2 regions of the Desulfovibrio sp. 1188_IL3213 genome follow, and region 2 is predicted to be linked to the other one. Evidence: riboswitches for the same ligand, from Rfam matches in the RefSeq annotation. Region 2 holds a riboswitch; the other holds the start of a gene.
What was found. A riboswitch is a leader RNA that binds a small molecule or an ion and turns the genes downstream of it on or off. The one in region 2 is predicted to bind cobalamin.
Positions count from the first base shown of each region.

Region 1: it holds a riboswitch for cobalamin, as region 2 does, so the genes downstream of both, V6C16_RS02530 (anaerobic ribonucleoside triphosphate reductase) here and V6C16_RS09405 (sirohydrochlorin cobaltochelatase) in region 2, are expected to answer to the same signal.

Region 1 covers NZ_JBAIYR010000021.1:7,746-11,161, reverse strand. The annotation lists gene V6C16_RS02530 (anaerobic ribonucleoside triphosphate reductase) at 1-1,784, opposite strand, end outside; cobalamin riboswitch at 1,980-2,158, opposite strand; gene V6C16_RS02525 (M16 family metallopeptidase) at 2,803-3,416, opposite strand, start outside.
Region 2 covers NZ_JBAIYR010000234.1:3-3,418, forward strand. The annotation lists gene V6C16_RS09405 (sirohydrochlorin cobaltochelatase) at 350-1,264, opposite strand; cobalamin riboswitch at 1,298-1,520, opposite strand; gene V6C16_RS09410 (30S ribosomal protein S1) at 1,684-3,396, shown strand.

The DNA.
Region 1 (3,416 bases), on a different contig from region 2:
TCCGCTTCTTCGTCGCAACGCTTGCGCATGTGCCTGACAATTTCCAGGCCAAGCTTCTGCGCCTCTTCACTTTCGCCGTGGTGTACGCCAAGCAGGGCTTTGAGGGTTTCAGCCAGACCGATAAAGCCCATGGTCAGCGTGCCGTGCTTCAGCACTTCTTCCACGCTGTCATCCCAGTCAAGCCTGTCGGAATCAAGCCAGATGCCTTCGCCCATCAGGAAGGGGTAGTTGCGCACCTTCTTGGAGCACTGGATTTTAAACCTGTGCATGAGCTGGCGGAAGACCAGGTCAATCCTGTCGTCAAGCAAGGCAAAAAACTTCTCCACGTCTCCCTGGGCTTCCAGCCCCAGCCGGGGCAGGTTTACGGAGGTAAAGCTCAGGTTTCCGCGCCCGCAGGTCACCTGCCGGTCCTTGTCGTATACGTTGCCCAGTACGCGCGTGCGGCAGCCCATATAGGCCACTTCGGTATTGTAGTCACCGGGCTTGTAGTACTGGAGGTTGTACGGGGCGTCCAGAAAGCTGAAGTTGGGGAAAAGCCGCATGGCTGAAACGTCTATGGCCTGCTTGAAAAGATCATAGTTGGGATCTTCACTATTATAGTTGACCCCGGACTTTACCTTGAAAATCTGCACAGGGAAAATGGAGGTTTCTCCATTCCCCAAGCCGGCCTTGGTAGCCTTGAGCAGATTTTTGGTGACCATGCGCCCTTCGGCCGAAACGTCCGTTCCATAGTTGATGGAACTGAAAGGCACCTGAGCACCGGCACGGGAATTCATGGTGTTCAGGTTATGGATAAGAGCTTCCATGGCCTGATAGGTGCGGCGTTCGGTATATTTGAGGGCTTCTTCCACGGCGTAGGCGTGAGCCTCGGCCACCATTGCTTCCCGCCCTTCGGGGGCCACTTCGACAAGTCGGCGGCCAAGGGCTTCCACCGAGCCGAGGCGGGGGTACAATGCCGCTTCGGCAAGCAGTTTTTCCGTAAAGGCCGCCGCTTCCGCAGCGTCCACATGCATGGCAATGCGCACAAATGAAGAAAAAGCGCGCTCGTATTCCTTGCGGTAGGTCTTCACAACCCCTTCGGCCATGGCAAAGTCGAAATGGGGTACGCTCTGGCCGCCGTGCATTTCGTTCTGGTTGGCCTGAATGGCTATGCAGGCCAGGGCCGAATAGCTTTCAATGGAGTTGGGCTCACGCAAATAGCCGTGACCTGTGGAAAAACCATTTTTAAACAAGGGGATAAGATCTATTTGGCAGCACGTTTCCGTGAGCATGTAGAAATCTTTGTCGTGAATATGGATATCCCCGTGGATATGGGCTGCCGAAGCGTCTTTGGGCAAGATATAGTTATCAATGAAAAACTTGGACCCTTCGGAACCGTACTTGAGCATGGTGCCCATGGCGGTATCGCCGTCGATATTGGCGTTTTCGCGCTTGATATCCTCATGGATAGCGGCGGAATATGTCAATTTTTTATAAATATCCATGAGATACGATTCCGCGTTGCGGATTTTCGTATGCTCGGCACGGTACAGGATATATGCCTTGGCAGTTTTGGCGTAGTCGTACTGAATCAATGATTCCTCAACCACGTCCTGAATTTCTTCAACGTGCTTCAGGCCACGTTCTTTCAGTTTTTTACAAACTTTTTCGGTGACGAATAAAAGGTCAGTGGGTGACATATCCTCGCCACCCACGGCCTGATTGGCCTTGGTGATGGCGTTGAGGATTTTGACAGAATCAAAGGGCACTGCCGTGCCATCGCGCTTGATGATGCTGGCGGGCATGGAAGAAAGCTCCCGGAACGTAGTGAACAGGGTCGTCCTGAAAAGGGACGCAAAATACCGATACCGAAGGAGGGGCAAAACAAAAAACAGGAACATGCCTGTAGCCGAAGGCAGACTGCCCGCAGCAGGGAACTGACCGACAAAAGCCCCGTGTCGGTTGTCCTCATTGGGTTTGCAGGGGGGGGACCCATCACCCTTTAAGATAAGTTGAAAGCAGGTCTTCCGGCTTGCCGGCCATCTTTCGGCCTTCCCAGGCTCAGCCCAGTGGCGCATGATGAAAGACAGTTTGCCCGGCTTACGGCGGCGGGTCCGCTCCCGCTTTTCACGGGATTCCCGATTAAGCCCGGTAGGGCACTTTCAATGTCTAGAAAATCTCAAAAGAATCGCATCATGTCAATTAGGGTTAGCAAAAGAGGCTTCCTAGGTGCATGGGAATACCTAGTTTATATTGAGAAAAATTTTTAATTACACTCACTTCAGGGCCAAAAAAAGACCGCAAAAGAGCACAGGGCGAGAATGGGACCCTGCCCTGCTTGACACTGCCGGAACCGCTATTGAAAGTTCCGCAGCCTGTTTATGGTGGCTGGTGGCTTCCCTCAGTGCGGAACTGCAATCTAGCGCACTGCGAAGATGATTTCAAGGCTGCTCAAGTCCTTGATACAAGCGGCTTTTTGAAAAGAGCCTCTAAAAAACCGCGCCATAGGCCGTTTTTTAAAGGCCACTTTTTTTCAAGAAACATTCCTGACAAGTTCACAGACTTATTTTTCCTCCCTTCAAGGTTGGTAAAAAACCGCAAAAATCGGCGCAAGCGCAGGCTTTGAGGCATGTTTCCTTTTTTGAGGCGCTACCCCCTTCCACCTCACCCGCTGCACCATGCAGAACCCCCATCAGGCATCCAGATCTGCGCCGAAAGGCTTAACCTGAAGGCATGATGGGGGCCAATGGCTGCCGCACAACGCTGGCAATGTTACTGCAAACTGCTCCCCAGCCTCGCGCATTGGCGAGGGCGGAGGCATTGTCAGGGCAACAGCACCAGTTCGTATGCGTTGTCCTGTCCCAGATATTTCACGGCCACCGCCTGCACCTGGGCGGGCGTCAGGGCCGCGGCCTTTTCAATAAGCCGGCGGTCAAAGTCATAAGGACGGCGCAACAGGGCGTCACCGGCGGCATCCGCAGCCCGTGCGCCCAGGCTTTGCCGCTCGCGGAAGTATGCGCCGAGCAGACGATTTGCCCCGGCCTCCAGTTGCGCGGCCGACAGGGGCTTTGCCTTGATGTCGGCAATGATCTTGCCAAAGCCTTTTTGGGCCTGCTCTACCTTGTCCGGAGTCGTGCCGATGTAGAAGGCCATCATGCCCGCTTCGGGCATACTGCGATAAAAGGCCGTTACCGTGTACCCCAGACCTTCCACATCTCTCAACTGACTGAACAGAAGGCCACTCTGGCCGGAAAGCACCGCCTGAAGCAGCATCAGGGCCGGGGCATCCTCATGGGTGGGCGGCACAGCCTTGAAAACCTGAAGCACATGGGCCTGATTGCGGCCGGGAAGGTGCAGGTCGAGTTTTTTATCTCTCCCCCATACCGGAGCGCCCGGCGCGGGGATGTCGGTGCGGGGAGCAGGCAGTGACCGGGCAA
Region 2 (3,416 bases):
GGCTATCTTGCGACTTTGCTTGGGCATGGGGCCTCCCCCGGCGGGCTGGAAGCCGGACTGCGGGCGTAAAGGGCCGTCCGGCACGTTAAGAATGAAATTTTTAAGGTATGCTACACAAAAAAACAGGTATTGTGTACCCCAAGATCTCACAATCGGGCAGTAAGGATTACCGGCGCGCTTGCCCCATGTGCCGGTTTTGCGGTCCTGGCCGCCATTACGGCCGCCCTGTCCGGTCTGTTGCGGAAAACGTAAAAAGCGTGCGGGCCGGGAGCACTGCCCGGTCCGCACGCCTGATCTTGCCGCCGATCGCCCGCGCGGGCGTGTGCAGCTCATCTCGTGTGCCGCGCTTTTACGGCTTTCTGGGTTCCTTGGTCAGGTCGTCGGTGCTTTCCTTGGCATGGCGCACAAAAATGGCGGACGTGCCGGGCATTTCACCCAGACCCTTGAGGTGGGCCTCAACCTTTATGCCCGCTTTTTTAAGCTGCGCGGCCCACGAGTCGTCCTCGTCACCTGCAAGGTCGTTGCGGGCGTGGTCCCCGGCAACCAGCATCAGCGGAGCCAGCACCACCTGTTTGACCTTGGCGGCCTTGAGTTCCTTGAGCAGGTCTTCAAACGTGCGCGCGCCTTCCACTGTAGCCATGTGAACGTTTTTGTCCGTGTCCTTGAACACGGCCCGCACGCCTTCAAAGGCAAGGTCGGCGCGCCCGTGGCTTTGGCCGTGACCCATAAGCACAAGGGCCGCGCTTTTGCCGCGCGCCTTCCTGGTGTCGGCCAGCAGAATGGCAGCCAGTTCCTGCGCGTCGCCCTTGGACTCCAGCAGGGGGCGGCCCAGGAAAACCGCGTCGAAGCGGCCGGGATGCTTGCTTACGTCAAGCAGCACCGCACGCTCAAGAGCAGAAAATTCTTCGCCGCCCAGCACATGCAGCGACTGCACGCGCACGACCTTTACGCCGTCCTTGGCAAGCTGGGCCATGCCGTCGCTGATGCCCCCCACGGGCTGACCCTGTTCGGCCAGTTTTTTACGAATGATCTGCGAGGTGTAGGCCCACACCACAGGAGAATCGGGAAAGGCTTTTTTAAATTCCGCATCCACGGCCTTGAAGGCGGGCATGCCTTCGGGAACGCTGGTCCCAAAGGCTACCAGCAGTATGCCTTCTTTGGGGGCCTCGGCGGCATGGCTTGTGCCTTGCAGGCAAAGGCCCGCGAGAAGCAGCAGAACGAAAAGCAGTGGGCGAAGCCCGTGGTGTGACAGAATACGCGGCATGGCAACCTCCTCAATTTCGCGTTGAAAGGTTCGCAAAGGGCATCGGCCCCGGCGGATATTCGGACTTGAGGGTTGTGGGGCCGCATGGCCCGCGCCTTGGCTTCGCCTTCACCGCATGTGCGACTGGCTGTCGCATGCCGCTCTTCGGAGCAGCATGAAGAAGCGTTGTCCCCTCTTACCGCAGCGCGACTGTTTTCGATTTGCACGAAATTCCCCGCCAAAACGACAGAGGACAACAGGGCGCGGTAAATGTCAAGGCAGGCGATGGCTTGCGCCAACCGGGGAAATACAGGGAGTTCGGAACCGGTTTTCGGCTCCGGAGGCCATTTTTGGCGGATTTTTCCTTGTTCTTTCGGCAAAATTCTGGTACTTATGCGGCCTCCCTTGTATTGGGGAAATCATGTTTGGAGGCTGGACATATGGCAGGTTTGGAAACCGGGCACGAAACCGAAATGAATTTCGAGAGTGCCCTCGAAAACTACCTCACTTCCGATTTTGGCGACCTTGAAGAAGGCTCTATCACCAAGGGCGAAATCGTCCGTGTGGATGACGACAATGTGCTGGTGGACGTGAACTTCAAGTCCGAGGGGCAGATTCCCACGGCCGAATTTCGCGATGCTGCCGGCAACATCGGCGTTGCCGTGGGCGACAAGGTGGACGTGTACGTTGTTCGCAAGAACGAAAACGACGGAACCATCACCCTTTCTTTTGAAAAGGCCAAACGCATGCAGGTTTTCGACCAGCTCGAAGACGTGCAGGAAAACAACAGGGTCATCACGGGCCACATTGTGCGTCGCATCAAGGGCGGCTACACTGTGGACATCGGCGGAGTAGAGGCCTTTTTGCCCGGTTCCCATGTGGACCTGCGCCCTGTGCCGGACATGGACGCCCTGGTCAACCAGGAGTTCGAGTTCCGCGTGCTCAAGATCAACCGCCGCCGCAGCAACGTTATCGTTTCTCGCCGCGTGCTGCTTGAAGAAGAGCGCGATTCCAAACGTCAGGATCTGCTGCGCACCCTTGAAGAGGGTCAGACCGTGGAAGGCAAGGCCAAAAACATCACCGAATACGGTGTGTTTGTTGACCTGGGCGGCCTTGACGGGCTTCTGCACATCACCGACATGAGCTGGAAGCGCATCCGCCATCCCAAGGAAATGATCACCATCGGTCAGGAACTGACCCTCAAGGTTCTTTCCTTTGACCGCGACAACAACAAGGTTTCCCTGGGTCTCAAGCAGCTCGTGCCCGATCCGTGGCAGGACATTTCCGCCCGCTTCCCCGAAGGGGCCAAGTGCTCCGGCAAGGTCACCAACCTGGTGGACTACGGCGCTTTTGTGGAACTGGAACCCGGCGTGGAAGGGCTTGTGCACATCTCTGAAATGTCGTGGACGCGCAAGCTGCGTCATCCTTCCCAGATGGTTCACACCGGCGACGAAGTCGAAGTGGTCATTCTGGGCGTGGACGGCGAAAAGAAGCGCATCAGCCTCGGCATGAAGCAGGTTCGTCCCAACCCCTGGGAACTGGTTGCTGAAAAGTATCCTGAAGGAACCATCCTTGAAGGCGTCATCAAGAACATCACCGAATTCGGCATGTTCATCGGCATTGAAGACGGCATTGACGGCCTCATTCACGTGTCTGACATCTCCTGGACCAAGAAGGTGCGCCACCCCAACGAAATGTACAAGGTGGGCGATACCGTGCAGGCCAAGGTGCTGACCGTTGATCAGGAGAACGAAAAGTTCACCCTGGGCGTCAAGCAGCTGGTGGACGATCCGTGGGGCCATGTGCCCACCACCTACCCCGTGGGCTGCACCGTCAAGGGCATCGTGACCAACATCACCGACTTCGGCCTCTTCGTTGAAGTGGAAGAAGGCATTGAAGGGCTGGTGCACGTTTCCGAACTGTCCAGCAAGAAGGTCAAGACCCCGGCTGAAATCTACAAGGAAGGCCAGGAAATTCAGGCCAAGGTCATCCATGTCAGCGCTGAAGAGCGCCGCCTGGGCCTGTCCATCAAGCAGATTCAGGAAGTGGAAGACCGCCGCAAGCCCAAGGAATTCCATTCCGGGCCGCAGGAATCCGGCCAGAGCCTGGGCGATCTGCTCAAGCAGAAGTTTGAAGAAAGCGAAAACAGCTAGCCGCTGTTTCCAGATAGTAA